Regions from separate parts of the Clostridium cochlearium genome, predicted to be linked through region 1. Evidence: a T-box and tRNA genes for the amino acid it is inferred to sense, from the RefSeq annotation. Region 1 holds a T-box; the other holds one or more tRNA genes.
The links. The T-box of region 1 lies ahead of metG (methionine--tRNA ligase). A T-box ahead of a tRNA ligase gene usually reads a tRNA of that ligase, here a tRNA-Met.
Positions count from the first base shown of each region.

Region 2: it has a tRNA-Met gene. The T-box ahead of metG (methionine--tRNA ligase) is inferred to sense a tRNA for this amino acid. The anticodon was not compared.

Region 1 is NZ_LT906477.1:87,293-97,809, reverse strand. Features, by position in the region: gene CKV72_RS00510 (DUF7922 domain-containing protein) at 1-1,178, opposite strand, end outside; gene rsmA (16S rRNA (adenine(1518)-N(6)/adenine(1519)-N(6))-dimethyltransferase RsmA) at 1,261-2,100, opposite strand; gene rnmV (ribonuclease M5) at 2,087-2,644, opposite strand; gene CKV72_RS00495 (3D domain-containing protein) at 2,715-3,755, opposite strand; gene CKV72_RS00490 (TatD family hydrolase) at 3,994-4,761, opposite strand; gene metG (methionine--tRNA ligase) at 4,917-6,845, opposite strand; T-box leader at 6,912-7,156, opposite strand; gene CKV72_RS00480 (uracil-DNA glycosylase) at 7,236-7,802, opposite strand; gene CKV72_RS00475 (putative ABC transporter permease subunit) at 7,840-9,498, opposite strand; gene CKV72_RS00470 (ABC transporter ATP-binding protein) at 9,491-10,216, opposite strand; gene CKV72_RS00465 (spore maturation protein) at 10,286-10,517, opposite strand, start outside.
Region 2 is NZ_LT906477.1:2,326,527-2,337,043, forward strand. Features, by position in the region: gene ftsH (ATP-dependent zinc metalloprotease FtsH) at 1-1,636, opposite strand, end outside; gene hpt (hypoxanthine phosphoribosyltransferase) at 1,735-2,280, opposite strand; gene tilS (tRNA lysidine(34) synthetase TilS) at 2,267-3,670, opposite strand; gene spoIIE (stage II sporulation protein E) at 3,765-6,149, opposite strand; tRNA gene CKV72_RS11460 (tRNA-Met) at 6,347-6,422, opposite strand; tRNA gene CKV72_RS11465 (tRNA-Leu) at 6,436-6,526, opposite strand; tRNA gene CKV72_RS11470 (tRNA-Met) at 6,532-6,608, opposite strand; tRNA gene CKV72_RS11475 (tRNA-Met) at 6,629-6,704, opposite strand; tRNA gene CKV72_RS11480 (tRNA-Leu) at 6,718-6,808, opposite strand; gene CKV72_RS11485 (S1 domain-containing RNA-binding protein) at 6,969-7,379, opposite strand; gene CKV72_RS11490 (FtsB family cell division protein) at 7,436-7,708, opposite strand; gene yabQ (spore cortex biosynthesis protein YabQ) at 7,779-8,201, opposite strand; gene yabP (sporulation protein YabP) at 8,210-8,500, opposite strand; gene CKV72_RS11505 (RNA-binding S4 domain-containing protein) at 8,611-8,856, opposite strand; gene CKV72_RS11510 (HU family DNA-binding protein) at 8,929-9,204, opposite strand; gene yabN (bifunctional methyltransferase/pyrophosphohydrolase YabN) at 9,315-10,517, opposite strand, start outside.

The DNA of each region.
Region 1 (10,517 bases):
AGCCAATATCCATTAACTTCATTTTCTTTAGATTTAGATGGAACCCAAGTTACAAAACCTGTTTTTCCTCTAAATGGTTGATGCTTTAATTTTTTAGTGCCTGGTATACCATATATTAAATATTTCATTTTTCCTTCATTATTAAATTTATATCCAACTATGAAGTGATTATATGGTTCAATATATCTATAATAATTAATCATAGGATAATAAAATGTAGTATATTTATTGTAGTCCCCTATATAATACATGTCCATTATACTATTTACTGGTACTCTATACCACTTACATCTCTTTATATCTACTATTGTATCAGATATATCCCTAAAACCTTCAGCTATACCTCTAAAAAATGTCCCTGTTTCTCCTATAGGATACTCATCACAATTACTACGTGTATCTGCTACAAAGATTTTATTTCCTTCATTATCTAATTCTTTACTTTCTTCTTTTGCATTTTCGCATGTTTTTTCAATTACTTCTTGTGAATAATCTTTTCTTGGCTCATCCCCTGTTTTTATTTCTTTTTTATTATCCTCTACTTTTGTATTCTCTTTTTCAACTTCTTCAAATATCTCTGTTTCTTTTTCTTGTGATTTATTTTTAGTATTTTGTTTTTTAATATTCTTTTCTTTAGTATCTTCAATTTGTTTTTCATACTTATCAAATACATTTATTTCTTTTTCTGGTTCATTAATTTGTTTAATTTCCTTTTTTTCTTCTGGTTTAGTTTCACCTTTATTGACTCTAGCCTCTAATAATTCAAATTCTCTCCACTTAAGATTATCTGTTGTTAAAAATCCACTTAAAACAGGTATTATGTTTTTATCTAATATTTTTGCTACCACTGCCCCTGATATATTATCTATAGATAATTGCGTATTTGCTATATTATTACTACCGTATTCATAGGATACGTCTGCTCTACCGTAATCATCTATGTTCAGCTCTCCTATTCTTATTAATTTATTAGTTCCTTTTTTACCTAAAACTAATACCATGTAATAAGGAGCATCTTCTTTTTTAAGATTCTGTACATAATAAGAAACTTTACACTTGTCATTTTTTAATTCTAGCTTAACATAACCGGTAGGCAATTTGTCAGAGGCCAAAGCATACCCTTTTTCGTCTTCCTGCAATATTATAAAATATCTACTATAATTCTTTTTTTGTGCCAATTGATGTACCCCCATATATTTATTCATTATAATATATGAGTATTAATACAAAAAGTGAACAAGAACTTAAAAATAATTTTTTTTATATTAATTCATGCAAGCTATCAGATAGAAGTGCAAATTCCTCCACAGACAAGGTTTCTCCCCTTCTTTTAGGATCTATATTAGAAAGTTTAAAAACTCTTTCAATTATCTCTTTATCTAAATTACTTAAACTTTTTATAACATTCCACATAGTTTTTCTTCTCATATTAAAAGCTGTCCTTATTATTTTAAAAAATAATTCTTCGTCTTTTACACTTACTCTAGGTTGTTGTAATTTATCTAATCTTATTATTATTGAATCTACCTTTGGTCTAGGTATAAAACTAGATGGTGAAACTTTTCTTATAACATTTATATTACAATAATATTGAACCAATAAAGATAATGAACCATATTCTTTATCTTTAGGTTTAGCCGACATTCTCTCTCCAACTTCTTTTTGTATCATTACTGTTAACGATTTAAAATTTAATCCTTGTTTTAATATCTTGGCTATAATAGGAGTAGTTGCATAGTATGGAAGGTTAGCAACTAATTTTAAATTTTCTTTTTCTAATACTATTTCATCTAAATTAATTTTTAATATATCTTCATTAATAAGAGTTAAATTATCATATTCTTTTAATTCTTCTTTTAAAATAGGTATTAATTTTGAATCTACTTCTATAGCTATAACTTCTTTAGCTACATTCAGTAATTCTCTTGTTAATGCCCCTGAACCTGGTCCTATTTCTACAATTACATCTTCTTTTTCTACATCTGCTCCTTCTACAATATCTCTTATAACCCCATCATCTATAAGAAAATTTTGTCCTAAACTCTTAGTAAAACTAAAGTTATATTTATTAACAATATCTTTAGTATTATTTTTTTTCATAACTATTCTCCTCATCTATTTTTCTTATTCCATTTAAAAATTCTTCTCTTGTTATACCATAATTATTTAGCCTAGTTAAAAATTGAGAAGCATTACAATATCCTATTCTTAAAATTTTAGCAAGTTTATCTCTTCTCTCTTTAGAATCTTTCATTCCACTTAATCCATACGTAATCATATCTTGTATTGAAAATTCTTCTCTTTTTATTTTAACGTTACACTTTGCAGAATTCAAAGCACTTATTATAGCATCAGGTGATGCATTCTCCACACCGATGTCTCCATCTTTATATCCCTCTCCTTTAGATATATAAGCATGCCTTACTCCTTGGACTCTTTTAGCTATAATTTTTCTTATTTTTTCGCCTGCAAAATCTGGATCTGTAAATATTATTACCCCTTGCCTTTTTTGTGCTTCCTTTATTCTATTTATAACCTTTGCATTTATACCAAATCCTCCTACAGCAATAACCTCTGCATCTACAGCTCTTTTAACTGCAGTTATATCGTCTCTGCCTTCCACTACTATAACTTCTTTAATCATTATAAAATCATCTCCTAAACTTTTTTATGTATAAATAGAAAAATAGGAGCCATAGGCTCCTTTTACTTGTCTACTTTAATATATATAAATTTACCCATCTAACTCCCCATTGATATGCTTCGCTATTAGTAGGAACAAATACATCTATTCTATTACCTTTTATAGCTCCTCCTGTATCTTCTGCAATAGCATATCCATAACCTTCTACATATACTTTTGTTCCTAGAGGAATTACTCTTGGGTCTACTGCTATGGTACTATATCCTCCTTGAGATCTTCTTGCTACTGTTCCAGTAGCTGTTATACCATAACCTGGATCCCCTGGATTTTTACCTGTGGATTGATAATCTGCAGTATAAGCAGTAGCTTTCATTTTTATAGCATTTGAGTATTGGAAATTTCCTCCCCTTGAAGGAATATATGATGATGTATTACCCATAGCTATAATTTTTTCCACTGGTTTTTTAGTAACCACTTCACTTATAACTTTTCTAGCAATCTCTTTGCCATTTTCATAAATTACCTTTGTTGTTATAACTTTTTCACCAGGTTTACCTTCCTGGATAGTTTTATTTTCGCCTTGTTTCATATTGATATCTTGCTTTGTGACTGTTGAAAAATTAATTGATTTTACCTCTTTTAATACTTTTGAATCTACTCTAACAATAGCCACTTTAAGTCCATCTTTTAGTTTTTCTGTCTTAGAAGGTAAAATTTTATCCTCATTTTTAATGTTTATACCCTCTGCTTTTAACATTTTATCAACATTATCTTCTGCAGATTTTATTGACAATTTTTTACCATCTACCTCTAATTGAACATCAACTGCTCTTTTTATATATATTTTATCGCCATTATTTACTTTGTTGTCAATTTTAGGTGTAACCTTATCTTTAGCTCCCACCTGTATACCATTCGTAGACAATACATCTTTAATATCAGATTTAAATGTAATTATCTTTTTTTCTTTTCCATCAACATTTACATAAAGAGTTTTTTTTGCGCTAAATACTAATGCTGCTATAATTATTAATACAAATGTTGTAATAATAACTGCTCTATTTTCATTTGAAAAATATTTGTTGATAGATTTCTTACATTCTTCCACCAAAAAAACCTCCCTTGGCAAAACCAATAAACATTCGTCAATTATAAATGTCATTTTTGATTTTGTCAAATTTAAATATGATTTTTAATATAAAATGCATTTATATGCATAAAATTATAAATAATTTATAATTGCAAAATTTAATATTTTTGGGTTTTAGGTGGATACTATTTATTATATGTTCCTTATTTAATTAATTATATGTTTATATCATAAAAAATACTACGTATATTTTATATTATTATTTTATATTAAGCAACTGTTTTGTATTTAATATTAGTTGATTATTAAGTTCCTCTTCTGATATTTCTTTAATTTGAGCTATTTTTTTAATAATTTGTTCTATATACTCTGATCTATTACGTTTTCCTCTATGGGGCTCCGGTGCCATATATGGGCAATCCGTTTCCACTAGTATTCTATCTATAGGGACATCCTTTGCAACCTCTAAAGTTTTCCTAGCATTCTTAAAAGTTACAACACCTGTAAATCCTATATAGTACCCCAATTTTAAGCATTCCCTTGCAAATTCTACACTCCCAGAAAAACAATGAATTACTCCCTTTACTTCTGGGAACATCTTTATTATATCTAAGGTATCTTTATGAGCATCTCTGTTATGAATTACTACAGGCAAATTTAATTCTTTCGCTAATTCCATTTGTTTTATAAATACTTCCTTTTGAACCTCCCTAGAGGGGTTATCCTCATAATAATAATCCAACCCTATTTCCCCAATGGCTTTTACCTTAGGATAAGAAGTCATATTTTTTATCTCATTTAACATATCATCATCTACTGTATCTGCATATTCAGGATGAATGCCAACAGCAGCATAGAAGAAATCATAATTTTCAGCTAAATTTACTGAATCTATAGCTCCCTTAAAAGAAGATCCACAATTTAAAACCCCAATAATATTATTATCTTTTAATTCTTGTAATACTTTTGCTCTATCTTCGTTAAATGAATCATCATCATAATGAGCATGTGAATCAAATATATTCATTTTTATTCTCCTTCCAAACATTGTATACTATGGTAAAAGAGATTTTATTACATAATATTACCACTTTATTATTTTTTTATTCATATTATATTAAAAATATATTTCTGTCAACAAAATAAGCTTATAAGCAGATGCTTATAAGCTATTTAGAATAACTAGTTAACTTGACTTCCTGTTGGTAATTCTCCTGGAATAGTCACTGTGAATAATTTACTGTCATCATCTGTAGCAGCTGCTAATATCATTCCTTGAGATAATTCTCCTCTTAATTTTACAGGTTTTAAATTTGCAACTAAAATTACAGATTTTCCTACTAATTCTTCTGGTTTATAATATTGAGCAATTCCTGAAATTACCTGTCTTTCTTCTCCACCTAAATCAACTTTTAATTTTAAAAGTTTTTTTGCACCTTTTACAGGTTCACAAGAAATTACCTTTACTACTCTTAAGTCAATTTTATCAAAATCATCTATAGTTATTTCTTCTTTTATAGGCTTAATTTCTCTTTTTGGTTCTTCTTCCTTCTTTAAATTGTTTAGCTCTTCAATTTTAGCTTCTACATCTATTCTTGGGAATAATGCATCTCCCTTTACAACCTTTGTACCAGCCTTAGTTCCATCAAAAGAAGCTATACTATCCCAAGTAGTCAAGTTCACATTTAACTGTTCATTTATTTTTTCACTTGTTTTTGGTAAAAATGCTGATATAAGAACTGAAATAATTCTTAAAGTTTCTGATAAATTATATAACACTGTACCTAATCTATCTTTCTTATTTTCATCTTTAGCAAGTATCCATGGGGTTGTTTCATCTATATATTTATTAGCTCTTCCTATAAGTGTCCAAATTTCATCTAAAGATTCAGGTATTCTTAATTTATCCATATTATTTTCAACTTTTTCTCTAGTAGCTAAAGCTAAGTTTATAAGTTCGTCATCAATAGCTTCTTTTGCTACAGGTGCTGGCATTACACCATCAAAGTACTTTTGCACCATAGTCACAGTTCTTGAAAGTAAATTTCCTAAGTCGTTTGCTAAATCTGAGTTTATTTTTTTTATAAATAATTCATTATTAAATAATCCATCTGAACCAAATGGAATTTCTCTTAAAAGATAATATCTTACTGTATCCTCACCAAAATGATCTACTAAAATAACTGGGTCTACAACATTTCCTTTTGATTTAGACATTTTTCCGCCATCAACTAAAAGCCATCCGTGACCAAATACTTGTTTTGGTAGTTCAATACCTAATGCCATAAGCATAATAGGCCAATATATTGTATGGAATCTTAATATGTCTTTTCCAACTAAATGTACATTTGCTGGCCAATATTTTTCTAAGAGTTCTTGATTATCACTATTATATCCTAATGCTGTTATATAATTAGATAAAGCATCTATCCAAACATATATAACGTGTTTATTGTCAAAACTTACAGGTATACCCCAATCAAATGAAGTTCTTGAAATACATAAATCTTGTAATCCTGGTCTTAAAAAGTTATTTAGCATTTCATTTTTTCGTGATTCTGGTTGTATAAAATCAGGATGTTCTTCTATATATTTAATTAATTTATCCGCATATTTAGACATCTTAAAGAAATATGCTTCTTCCTTTGTCTTTTCCACAGGTCTTCCACAGTCAGGGCAATTATGATTTTCTAATTGTGATTCTCTCCAGAAGGATTCGCAAGGTGTACAATACCATCCTTCATATTCTCCTTTATATATATCTCCCTGATCATATAGCTTTTTAAATATTTTTTGTACAGCTTTTACGTGATAATCATCTGTAGTTCTTATAAATTTATCATAACTTATATTCATTAACTTCCATAATTCTTTTATGCTATCAACCATATCATCTAAGTATTCTTTAGGTTTCAATCCCTTTTCTTCTGCCACTCTTTGAATTTTTTGACCATGCTCATCTGTTCCAGTTAAAAATAACACATCATATCCAGTTAATCTTTTAAACCTAGCTAATGCATCTGCTGCAACTGTAGTATAGGTATTTCCTATATGTAATTTAGCTGATGGATAATATATAGGTGTAGTAATATAAAAAGTTTTTTTACTCATATTAAATTCCTCCTAATTTTATAAAATTTAAACTTAAACAAAAAAGCCTCTATACAGAATTCTCTGTATAGAGGCGTATGCTTCAAAACGCGTTACCACTCTAAATACATCTTATTTTCGCAAATAAGATCTCCATAAGTGACTATATAATCACTTTGCAAGTTAACGGTTGCCACCGTAGTACTTTACTTTAATTTCAAATACTATGCTCCAGGTCCATGTTCATAAACTTTTAGTATTGTGAGCTTTCACCTTACCTCACTCTCTTTTAAATACCTTAGGCTTACTACTCTTCCTTTCATTGCATTTCAATGCCATATCTCAAAATAATGATAATATATATACTTTACAAAGTCAACTAATTTTATACTTTATATTTTAAAATTTTAATCAGTTAACTTTTTTCAAACTTTCATATGCCCTTTTTACTTCTTGTAAATCTTTTATTATATATTGTTTTTTTCCTTCATCTCTTAGTACTGCTGCTGGATGAAAAGTAGCTGTAATAAGGCATCCTTTTCTTTTTATCCACTTTCCTCTATCTCTAGTTATCCTCCATTGATCACTTATAATACGGTTAGTTGCTATAGCTCCTAGACATACTATTATTTTAGGCTGTATTAATGCAAATTGATTTCTTAAATATGGTATACAAGATTCAATTTCATCTTCTTTAGGATTCCTATTATTCTCAGGCCTACATTTACAAATATTACATATATAATAATCTCTTTCTCTTTTTAAGTCCAAACTCAATAATATTTTTGTAAGAAACTGTCCTGCTCTACCTATAAAAGGTCTGCCTGTTTTATCCTCGTCTCCTCCTGGTGCTTCACCAATAAACATTATATCTGCTCTAGGATTTCCTTCACCAAAAACCATATAAGTTCTATTTTTACATAAATCACATTTATTACAATTCAAACAATTATTATATAATTCTCTCCAACCTAACACAATTCTTCACTCCAAACAAATACTTGACAGTTTAAAACTAATTTTCAATATTATTAAATATAGCTACTCCTTTGTTTTTTAGAAAAATATACATAAGTATATTTATTAAAGTATATATTGCAATAATAAGTAATATTGTAGTTATTAAATTCAAATTTAGTTTTATAAATAAAGTAGCTGTTATCACGGCTAATATTGTATTTAATGCCATATTGCCTATTATATTAAAATTTTGTTTTACTGCCTTTTGTTCATTATCCCAATTTAATTTAGGATAATATAAATCTATAATCAAACCCATTAAAGATGAAAAAAACATAGCCGGTATAGTTATAATAACTATACTTATAATGACAATTAATGGTACTTTAATTATCAAACTTATTGTTAATAAAATAAAGAATATACTCACAAACTCTATTATAACTGCTGTTAATATTTTAGCCATAAACATGTTCTTTGCATCTAATGGTACAAATTTGTTAAAGTATAAATTTTGTCCTTCTCTTGATATAGATGATGCAGCTATGCCATTTGTAGCTGTTATAAATAATACAACTGAAAAAGCTATAATAACTACAAATTTGATACCGTCAATATCTTGTAATATAGCATTAACTTCCTGTATTATCTCACTTAATTCTCCTTGCATAGCTATAGGTGCTATAAAAAATACTGGCCATAAAAAATTCATCAATATGCAATTCATAAAATATATAGGTGTCCTTAAAAGAACTTTTATTTCTTTTAACACATAAGATGTAATAACACTTCTCTTTTTAGTATATCTATGTAAATCTGCATCTTCTATAGCTTTTCTTGTAGAAGTAGTTTCTGAAATTCCAACAACTCCTTTTAAATACAGCTTTTCTCCTATATATATAAATGCAACTAAAAATAATAAAGTTATTATTAAAAACAAACATATATAAATAAATCCTTTAAAATTATTATGTTCTATTAAACTATACACCCCTGATTTAGTGGTAGGAAAAATTTTAGATAAAACTCCTACATATTTACCCTTAATTGTCATTATCATATTTTCAATTTGATCTTTGCTTTGATTTCTAGAAGTAATACTTTGTATAAATAGGTTGATTCCTATACCTATAGATAAGGCAACAACTCCACTTATCATCTTAAATCTATCTTTATTTTTTCCTAAATTAGAAAACCTCATAATTACCATTATTAATATAGTGCATAAAATTGTAGGAACTATTGGATTTATTAAAAATATTATAGCTCCATATATATAATAAACTAATCCCGCATTTATCTTTATACCATATTGTATTAGTACAGGTAATAAAAATATTATTTCTGTTATATATTCATATATAATTATAAGTATTAATTTACTTCCTATTATTTCATAGGAACGCAATGGCAGTGGAATTAAATTTTCTATGTCCATAGAAAAATAAAATGTATTCATTACATGAAATATAGCAAATATAAATATAGCTAGAGAAGTAGCTGCTATACCCATATATAAAATTATGCTTTCTTCATTTATTTGTTTTAATATATCATAAATATTTGAAGTTGAAGCAGATAAACTCTTTAAAAGAGGCATAAATCCTAAAGCTAATAGTATTACTAATACAATGGCTTTCTTTTTATCTTCTTTGTTATATATACCTAAATTGGTCTTTATAAAAACCTTTGTAAGAGATATAAACCTACTCATTTTCAGTTACCTCTAAAAATATTTTTTCTAAGGATTCATCTTCTTTAAACTTTTCCTTTATTTCATTAAGTTTGCCACATAATAATACTTTACCATTACTGATTATAGCCAATCTATCACATAACTTCTCTGCTACCTCTAATACATGAGTTGAAAAAAACACAGTCTTACCACTTCTAACATGTTCCTTCATCATTTCTTTTAATATATATGATGATTTAGGATCTAATCCCGTCATAGGTTCATCTAGTATCCACACCTCTGGATCATGCACTAAAACTCCCATAATTATTATTTTTTGACGCATACCATGAGAATAACTTTGTATTCTATCATTTAAAGCATTTTCCATATTAAATCTTGATGATAACTCTTTTATTTTTTCTTCTCTTTTTTCTTGGGAAACCTTATATATATCCGCTATAAAATTTAAATATTCTATGCCCTTTAATCTCAAAAACATATCTGGATTATCTGGTACAAATCCAAATTGCATTTTGGCTTTTAATGGATCTTTTTTTATATCTACACCATTTATTTTTATTTCACCTTCATCTGCATTTAATATTCCAGTAATCATTTTTATTGTAGTAGTCTTTCCTGCTCCATTAGGTCCTAAAAATCCAAATATTTCACCTTTTTCTATACCTAAGCTAATATTATCTACAGCTTTAGTAGTTCCATTGTAGGATTTGCTAACATTTTTTAAATGTATCATTATTTTAATCTCCTTAATATATATTTTTATATATATTCTATAACAGTATATTTTCTATTTAAAGTGTTTTTATGATAATAAACTTAAAATTATTACGGAAAAAATTACCGCGGATATATCTGCTATTATAGCAGCCCATAATGTATGTCTTATTTTTTTAATTCCAACTGCTCCAAAGTAAACTGTTAATGTATAAAATATAGTTTCTGTAGAACCCATTATTACTGAAGCAACTTTTCCTATATAACTATCTGCTCCATAGTTTGTAATTATATCTGTATATATTCCTAAAGCACCACTT
Region 2 (10,517 bases), 200 kb from region 1:
CACTAAAATCTTTAGACTTACCTAAATCCCTACCTAAAAATACTTCTTCATGACCACTTCCAAAAGCTATAGGTCCAAGTACTTCACTCATACCATAATCCATAACCATTTTTTTAGCTATGGTTGTTGATCTTTCTATATCATTTTTAGCACCAGTACTTATATCTCCTATAATTAATTTTTCTGCAACTCTTCCTCCAAGTAATCCTACTATTTCATCTTCTAGTTTAGATTTTGACATATATGCTCTATCCTTTTCAGGAAGATGCATAGTATATCCTCCTGCCATTCCTCTAGGTACTATACTTATTTGATGTACTGGATCTGAATGAGGTAATAATTTCATGACTACAGCATGCCCTGCTTCATGATATGCTGTTAATCTTCTATCTTCTTCATCTATAACCCTACTTTTCTTTTCAGGTCCTGCTATTACTCTAGTTACTGCCTCTTCCAATTCTTCCATTTCTATTTGTTTTTTATTCTTTCTTACTGCTAATAATGCAGACTCATTCATTAAATTTTCTAAATCTGCACCTGTAAATCCTGGTGTTCTCTTAGCCAATATGTCTAATTTAACTTCTTCAGATAAAGGTTTGTTTCTTGAGTGCACTTTTAGTATTTCTTCTCTACCTTTTACATCTGGAGCTCCCACTAGTATTTGTCTATCAAATCTTCCTGGTCTTAATAAAGCTGGATCTAAAATATCTGGTCTATTAGTTGCTGCCACCATTATAATTCCTTCATTAGCTCCAAAACCATCCATTTCTACTAAAAGCTGATTCAGTGTTTGCTCTCTTTCATCATGTCCTCCACCTAATCCTGCTCCTCTTTGTCTTCCAACTGCATCAATTTCATCTATAAATATTATGCATGGTGAATTTTTCTTAGCTTGATCAAATAAATCTCTAACCCTCGATGCTCCTACTCCAACGAACATTTCCACAAAATCTGAACCTGATATACTAAAAAATGGTACCCCTGCTTCACCTGCTATAGCCTTAGCTAGTAAAGTCTTACCTGTTCCTGGAGGACCTACTAATAAAACTCCCTTAGGTATCCTAGCTCCCATCTCAATATATCTTTTAGGTTGTTTTAGAAAATCTACAATTTCTGCTAACTCTTCTTTTTCTTCCTCTGCTCCTGCTACATCATCAAAAGTAACTTTCCGTTTATCTGGTGTTGCCATCTTGGCTCGGCTTTTTCCGAAATTCATAACATTTCTATTTCCGCCGCCACCTTGAGATTGTTGCATAAACATAAACCAAAATATCACAAACATTAAAATGACTAGTGCTGTAGGTATCCAATTTAACCACATAGGTGTCTTTGCAGGTAATGCATATTTTTCTATAACATCTCCATTTTTATCATGAGCACTTATAAATTGATTTAATCTCTCAAAAGGTACTATAGTTTCATACTGAGTTCCATCTTTTAAATTACCGGATACAGTCATTTTATCTTCTTTTACTTCAAAACTTTTTATCTCATTATTAATCCAATGTTTTTGAAATTTATTGAACGTAATAGTTGTCGCTGTTTCATTATTTCTAGCTAAAAACAAAGATGCAAAAATCACAAAAACAAATATAATAACCCAGGCCGTTGCACTTGAAAACTTTTTATTATTCATTGGATGGCCCCCCTTTCTACTAGTTAATAATTACACTGTAAAATTGTATCATATGAATTATGCCTTTACAACATCATTAGTATCAAAATCCTAGTAAATTAACTGTAAACTTCTTCTTTTAATATTGCTATATACGGCAAATTTCTATATTTTTCTGCATAATCCAAACCATATCCTACGATAAAATAATCTGGAACATCAAATCCTATGTATTTAACATTTATATCCGCTTTACGTCTCTCTTGTTTATTTAATAAACAAACTATCTCTATACTAGCTGGTTTTCTTCCCTTAAGATAGTCTACAAGATATCTTAAGGTTATTCCTGAATCTATTATATCTTCAACTATTAATACATCTCTATTTTCAATCTCAAAATCCAAATCCTTTAAGATTCTTACTACCCCTGAGGTTTCACTTGAATTCCCATAACTAGATACAGCCATAAAATCCATATTACATGGTATATTTATCTCTTTCATTAAATCTGCCATGAATATAACAGATCCTTTTAAAACCCCAATTAAAATTAAATCTTTTCCCTTATAGTCCTCACTTATCTTTTTCCCCATTTCTTTAATTTTTTTTCTCAATGCTTCTTCATCATAAAGAATCTCTTTTATGTCGTTTTCACACCAGTTCATTTTCTTTCTCTCCTTCTATCTTTATTTTTAATATGTTTCTTGTACTTTTGTCTACCTTAAACTTTTCACTTATTCTATACCCTACAATCCATGCTATTTCATCACCAAAACAAATTAACGGAACATAATCTCTAAGATGTTTAGGTATTTTAAAATCTATAAATAAATCTTTTATTTTTTTACTTCCCTTCATTCCTAAAGGAGTAAATCTATCTCCATTTTTTCTGTACCTAAACATTATATTACCATTAATTTTATCGAAATCAAAATACTTTACATATGTATTATTCTCCATACCATCCTTTTGTATTTCATTTATTAATTCAAGTTTAACTTGTGCATTATTACCTATAGTATTACTTCCAATTTTTAATATATATTCTATGTCTTTATTATTTTCCCTATTATCTGAAGCTTTTTCAAAAAATACATGTATATCTCCATAATTATTTAATGCCCTTATTTGTTGTGGAAGAGTAATAACCTTACCTGTTGTTCCCTTTTGAAGATTCAATATATCTTCTACATGAATTCTTTCAAAATTGTATAAACTACCTTTTAATGCATTTATACTTTTCCTTATAATTCTACTAACTATGGCTTTATGTTCTAAAAAAGCTTCTTTCTTTATTATTACTTTACCTTTGGTAATTGTACAAAACTCATAAAACTTATTATGACTTACAAGATCTAAATATTCTCTATCTACATCAATATTTTCACCCATTCTATTTATTACAGATATTATATCTTTATTAAAGTTTTCTTGTATATAAGGTATAAGTTCTAATCTTATTTTATTCCTAGTATATATAGATTCTAAATTAGTTTTATCTATTCTAGGATTTAATTGATTTTCTTCACAATAATTTTCTATTTGTTCTCTGTTTATTTCTATTATAGGTCTAATATATATATTATCTCTTATAGCTTTTATTCCTGCAAGTCCTTCAATTCCTGTTCCTCTCATAATTCTCATAAGAATTGTTTCACACTGATCATTGGAATTATGCGCCAATGCAATTTTGTCTGCATTAAGCTCTAATTTTAATTTATTAAAGAAATCATACCTGCACTTCCTACCAGCAACCTCAAAAGATACATTTTCTTTCTTAGCTATTTCTTGTACATTTATTCTAATAGAATGAAACTCTATATCACGTTCTTCGCAAAAACTTTCTACATATTTTTCATCATTATTTGCCTCTTCTCCCCTTAAGCAATGATTTATATGAGCTGCTATTATATCTAGATCATAATTATCTTTTAACCTATACAATATATGTAACAAACACATAGAGTCAGGACCTCCTGACACTCCTACTATTATCTTATCCCCTTTATTTATCATATTATATTTATGTATTGTATCTAGGACTATGTCTATCATTTAATCACTCTTCCTTAAATTTATAATTAAAATTATATCATAAAAAATACCAGAAATCATGATTTTTATAGATTTCTGGTTTATTACTTTAGTGCTAATATAATGAATATATTTTGGAAACTACTACTGTCATATCATCCTTTACCTTACCTTTTGTTAATAACTTAGCCTTTTCTATTATATCTTTGCATATATCCTCAGGTGTATTCATATTAGTTTGCTCCAAATATTCCACTATCCAATCAACTTTTCCAATTTCCTTATTATCATAATCTAATACTCCATCACTAAGCATAACTATTATGTCTCCATTATCTACATCTTTTTTTACAAAATCTACATCTACCTTATCTAATACTCCAATTGGCAAAGTTTTAGAACTTATAACTTCTACTTTACCATTTGATTTTATAAAACTTGGTACAGCTCCAACTTTCATAAAATCTGCTTCACCAGTATATAAATTTATATCACTCAGATCTACCGTTGAAAACTTTTCACTTTCCGAAAAATTTATAGTCATTAAAGAATTAATCATGTTTATAGCATTAATCCTATCAAAACCCATTTTAGCAAATTTCTCTATTAAATTTACAGCAGCACTGCTTTCTTGTCCTGCTTCTGGACCTGATCCCATGCCATCACTTATAACTGCTATATAATTGCCATCTTTTAATTTACCATAGGTATAGCTATCTCCACTATAGGTTTCACCATCCTTACATACTACTTTAGCATAAGTTGATATATGGTATTTAGGACTTTCTTCTAAAGTAATTTCACATGTTTCATTGTTTGCATCTATGTTACAGCAATCATCACTTATACACATAATCTTTCCAGTAGCTTTATTTATGAAAGGAAGTATTTCTTTTATACATCTTTGCTTCCCTCCACAAGGAGAGAGACGTATTTTAACTATTATTTTTCCTGATTTATCATTATACACAAAAATATCTTGATACTTTATTTTATTTTTATTTAAAATTCTTCTTATATCATTTTCAAGATATCTATTAAAATGAATTTCAGAATTTATATTTTCTGTCAGTTCTTCAACTGAATAAGATATATTTGTTATTTGCTCAGCTAAAAAATTTCTATACTCATTTACTCTCTTTTTCCACATTTCATCTATGATATAGTTTTTTATTATATCTTCAGCATTCTTTACTAGCAGTGATCTTTTTATACATTTTCTTTCGATTTCATTTGGTATAATTTTCTTATTGTTTTCAAAATTATTTATAATTTCTGAAAAGGCTGAATAAGTATAAAATCCTTCTCTTTTCCAACACATATGTTTCATATTACATCCACTACAAACTCTATCTGCCAATTTTTCTACCAATGCACTACTCTTTGTTTTCATTTGTAACTTATGGTTTTCTGATAAATTCTCTAATGTTTCTCCCATATATAATAATAATTTTGAGAATTCTGTTAATTTTTCTTGAACCATATCTTTTACTTTAGAAATATAATCATCTTTTATATTTTCACTTTTCATTTCCCAATCTAGATCAGTTTCTATTTTTTTATAAAATTTATTAGGTATTAATAAAAATATACTGCTTCCTAACAATACTTCATTAAATTGTACCTGTACACCTACATCAGAATATAATTTTATTATTGCAAAAGCTATAATATAAGATAATCCACTTACTATTTTTCCACTTTCTTTAAATATTCCTGAAATTAATCCACATATACCAAAGATCCCAACAAAAGTAGTCATATCATTTGTTGATATTCCTATAATAACTCCCATTGCTATACCACATGCTGCTCCTACCGAACTGCCTTTAATATATCCTACCATAACTATTATAAATAATGCTATTATATTTCTTATTGATAATCCAAGTATATTTAATCCCCTTGTTCCTGCAACTATTAATGATAAAGTTATGCACATGCTAATTACTTCTTCACTGCTAAATAAATGTTTTGTTTTAAACCTTTTTACACATATTTTTGAATAATTAATAATATAATATAATGAGAATATGCAACTAGTTTGGAAAAGTGAATTAACTATAGACATAAATGGGGAAATATCAAGTTTAAATCTATTATATACAGATATTCCTAAAAATAATAATATAAATACAGATTTTATAATACTTTTTTCATTTTTACTTCTAAAAATATATGAATTTAAAATTATTAATGATACTAAAATTAAATACATCCATATATTCTTCACCGAATTACGCATGGATATATATCCTACAATAGTCCCTAAAGCTGAAATAAGCTTTATACCTTTTTCTTCTATCAAATTTGATATCAAAAACGCTATACCAAAAGGTGCCATTAGATTTACCATTATTACTCTGCTTATTAATAAACTAGCTAAAAAATAAATTACTAATTTTGTAAATTCTTTAATTAATATATTCTTATTTTTTTTCCCTTCCTCATCTTTTCTTTTTATTCTCTCATAAGGAAGTATATCAATACCATATTGCATTTAATCATCGCCTCCAGTCTTTTTCTATATTATACCAAATCCCTTTGGAAATATTTGTCATTTACTGTGAGGCTAAAAATATTTTTTAGGACATTTATTTATCATATTTAACTTAATACTCAGTTTTAATTTATTAAGTATAATTTTTCATGTAAAAAAAGTAGCAGACCTTTCTGCTACTTTTTATTTTTCATTATTGGTTGCGGAGGTAGGACTTGAACCTACGACCTTCGGGTTATGAGCCCGACGAGCTACCAGCTGCTCCACTCCGCGTCATTATATAAATTGGTGCCGAAGACCGGAATCGAACCGGTACGGTGCTTCAAAACACCGCAGGATTTTAAGTCCTGTGCGTCTGCCAGTTCCGCCACTTCGGCTTATGTGGTAGCGGAAATAGGACTTGAACCTACGACACTTCGGGTATGAACCGAATGCTCTAGCCAGCTGAGCTATTCCGCCACATTATATTTAATTATTATTGGTTGCGGAGGTAGGACTTGAACCTACGACCTTCGGGTTATGAGCCCGACGAGCTACCAGCTGCTCCACTCCGCGTCATTATATAAATTGGTGCCGAAGACCGGAATCGAACCGGTACGGTGCTTCAAAACACCGCAGGATTTTAAGTCCTGTGCGTCTGCCAGTTCCGCCACTTCGGCTTGCGTAAAACTTTTATGTTCTTACGACATGTTTTATTATATATCATGATTATATCTATGTCAACATATTTTTTTATTTTTTTATATAATTATTATATATTTATAAATTTGTCCTTTAAATTATATAATTAAAGAGGCTTTAAAGCCTCTTTTATATCCTTTATTGGGTTGAACTTTTTCTATATCCTCTATTTCTTGTGTCTTGATTCTTTCTTATGTCTTGTAATCTTTCCTCACTTTCCTTTAAAAACTTACTCATGATATCTTCAAAGTCTCTTGATTTATTGGGTTCAGCTTCCTTTTCCCAATCAATTTCTATAGGTCTACAAGACTTTTTTTTAGGTTCTGCTTGCTTTATAGAAAGACTTATTTTCCCTTTTTCATCTACTGATATAACCTTTACCTTTACTTTGTCATTTTCTTTTAGGTAATCTCTAATATCTTTTACATAATTATCAGAAACCTCTGATATATGCACTAAGCCAGTTTTGCCGTCTACTTCGACAAAGGCTCCAAAATTAGTAATGTTAACTACTGTACCTTCTAGTATGTTTCCTGATTTTAAGGTCATATTAAAAAAATTCCTCCTTAAAAATTTAATTATATTTTAAAATTTAATTTAATAAACTACTTTTTACTATCTACTACCGTATTTTCTCCTGGTTTAACTAGTCCGAGTTTTTCTCTAGCTAATTTTTCTATATAATCATTTGTTTTAGTCATATCTATTTCTTCTAGCATTTTTTGATTTTTTGTTTTTACCTCTTCATATTCTAAAGATTTTTCTGCAATTTGGGTGTTTATATTATTCATTATTATTTGTTGTTTCCCAATTATATAACAAACATAGAAGGTTAACAGTACAAAAATAATTTTCTTCTTATTAAATTTTAACCCCATAATTGAATTTTTTCCTTTCACATTTTAATTTAATCTTGTATCTATATTCTAATGTTATTTCAAACTTTCTTCAAGTGATTTTTTCATTTTTATCTCTTTTTATATTTTTTTCTTTTAATTTATAAAATAATATCTCAAAAGGCATAATTAGCATGTTAAAAGTTACTCTTAAAAATCTTCCCAAAATACTTAATATATTAATTAAAAATTTAATAATACTCTTACTTATAAATTTTATATAAAATAACATTCCTAATAGTATAAATAAATAAACATAAAATCCTATATATGCGTAATTTGTATATAATAAAAATATAAAAACTATAATAGCTACTAATATCCAAAATAATATATCCTCTACTACAGTTATTACTTTATTACCTTCATTTTTACCTCTAATTATTCTGTAAAAATCAAACAATATTCCTATAATAAATCCTGAAAGGAAACTAAATACTAACAAATTCAGTTGATGATCCATAGATATTATCATATTTCCTCCTATTTAAATAGTTTTGATAATAACTTTTCTTTGTTCCTTTTGTTTTCTTTATTTAAATATATACATGAATTTATGGTTCCATTAATTACAACATCACCATTTTGTACATCCAATTTACTCATCTTTAATTCTTCTCCTTTTATATGTAAAGTTCCTAGATTAGTATTTAATATTATTTGTTCTTCATTAAAACTTATTACATCTAATACCCCGTCCAAAAATATCCTCTTCCTATTTTCTATTTTTAAAGTACTCCTATCGTCTGTTTTTTTTATATCTTTTTGTTCCATAAAACTCACCCCTACTTTCTCATAATATTTATATGTTCTATACTTTTCTTATATTACTTTGAAATTAAAAATTCATCCTAAAATTTATTTAGGATGAATTTTTAATTTGTTTATTCACTTATTATTTCATACATGTTTTTAGCTTCATTTTTTAATGCATGAGAAGAAGTATCCAATACTTTTGCTTTCATTGTACCTTCTGCATATTTAATTTCTATTAAGTCTCCTTCTTTTACTTCACTTCCTGCTTTGGCTACCTTATCATTTATAAATACTCTGCCACTTTCACAAACCTCTTTAGCTACAGTTCTTCTCTTTATTATTCTAGAAACCTTTAAATATTTATCTAATCTCATTTTTTCCTCCTAAACACAAAAAACCTAGATTTTTACCTAGGTTTTTTGGAAAAGATTTTAAATTACCATATCTTATTTATTAACTCTTTCTTTAAATTCTTTACCTGGTTTAAATACTGGAACTGTTGATTCAGGTATTTGAATTTCTTCTTTAGTTTTTGGATTTCTTCCTATTCTAGCTGCTCTTTTTCTAGTTTCAAATGTTCCAAATCCAACTAATTGTACTTTTTCTCCATTTTCAAGTGTTTCTTCTACAGTTTCAATAAAAGCTTTTAATACTAATTCTGCATCTTTCTTTGTTAATTTTGACTTTTCAGCCATACTTGTGATTAATTCTGATTTGTTCACTTTTGTTACCTCCTTAATTTGAGTATGTTAATTAACTTTTAACCATAGAATAGCATATTCTTTATTAATGTTGAAATTCCTTCTTTAAAAGGAATAATTTAAAGAAAATACTATTTTATTTTTGCTTCTTCCCAAAATTTATCCATTTCTTTAAGAGTCATATCTTTTAAACTCTTTCCTTGTTTAGAAGCACATCTCTCAATATACTCAAATCGATTAATAAATTTCTCTATAGTATAATTTAAAGCATTTTCTGGGTCTATGTCAAGGAATCTTGCTACATTTACTGTTGAAAATATTAAATCTCCTACTTCTTCTAATATTTTTTCCCTATTTTTATTTTTATATACATCTTTTACCTCATTTAATTCCTCATAAACTTTATCTAACGCATCTTCTACTCTGTTCCAATCAAATCCAACTTTTGCAGCTTTTTTTTGGACTTTTTCTGCCCTCATTAGTGCCGGCAAAGTTTTAGCTATATGTTTTAATTCTTCAGTATAAGTTTTAAATCCTTTTTCCTTCTTTTTTATCTTCTCCCAATTCTCTAAAACTTGCTTTGACGAATTAACTATATTATTTTTAAACACATGAGGATGTCTATCAATCATTTTGTTGCAAACAGTAGTTATTACATCATTAATGTTGAAATATCCTTTTTCCTTTCCTATTTGGCAATGAAATACTATTTGGAATAGTACATCGCCTAATTCCTCTATTATCATATCATCATTTTTACTATTTACAGCTTCTATTACTTCATAACATTCCTCTATTAAATATCTTTTTAAAGTTTCATGGGTTTGCTCTCTATCCCAAGGACAGCCTTCTTCCCCTCTTAATATATCCATTATATCTAATAAATCATAAAAATCTTTTATAGTATTTTGTTCATCTTTTGGAATGTACAATGATGTTAAATAATCTATATCTTCTTCTCTATCTAATTCATATAATTTAATTTTCTTTATTTTTTCTATTTCTTCTATGCCAGCTCCTCTTATAAAGAATATTTCATATTCATCTCCATAATAATCCATTAATTGCAATTTAACTTCTGATGCAATAAATTTATCATATATCTGGGTTACTATTGTTCCTATTCTTTTATCTAGAATTTCATTTTTTATATTAAATGCATCAACTATCTTCACTCCATTTATAGGATCAATTTGCATACTTTCTAATATTGAATCTATAAAACTAACTGCCGGCAGAATTTTAAAAGGTATATTATTTTTATTACACATTTTAATTAAATTTTCTACAGATTTTTCTGCTACCAATGGATGTCCGGGCACTGCATAAACTAT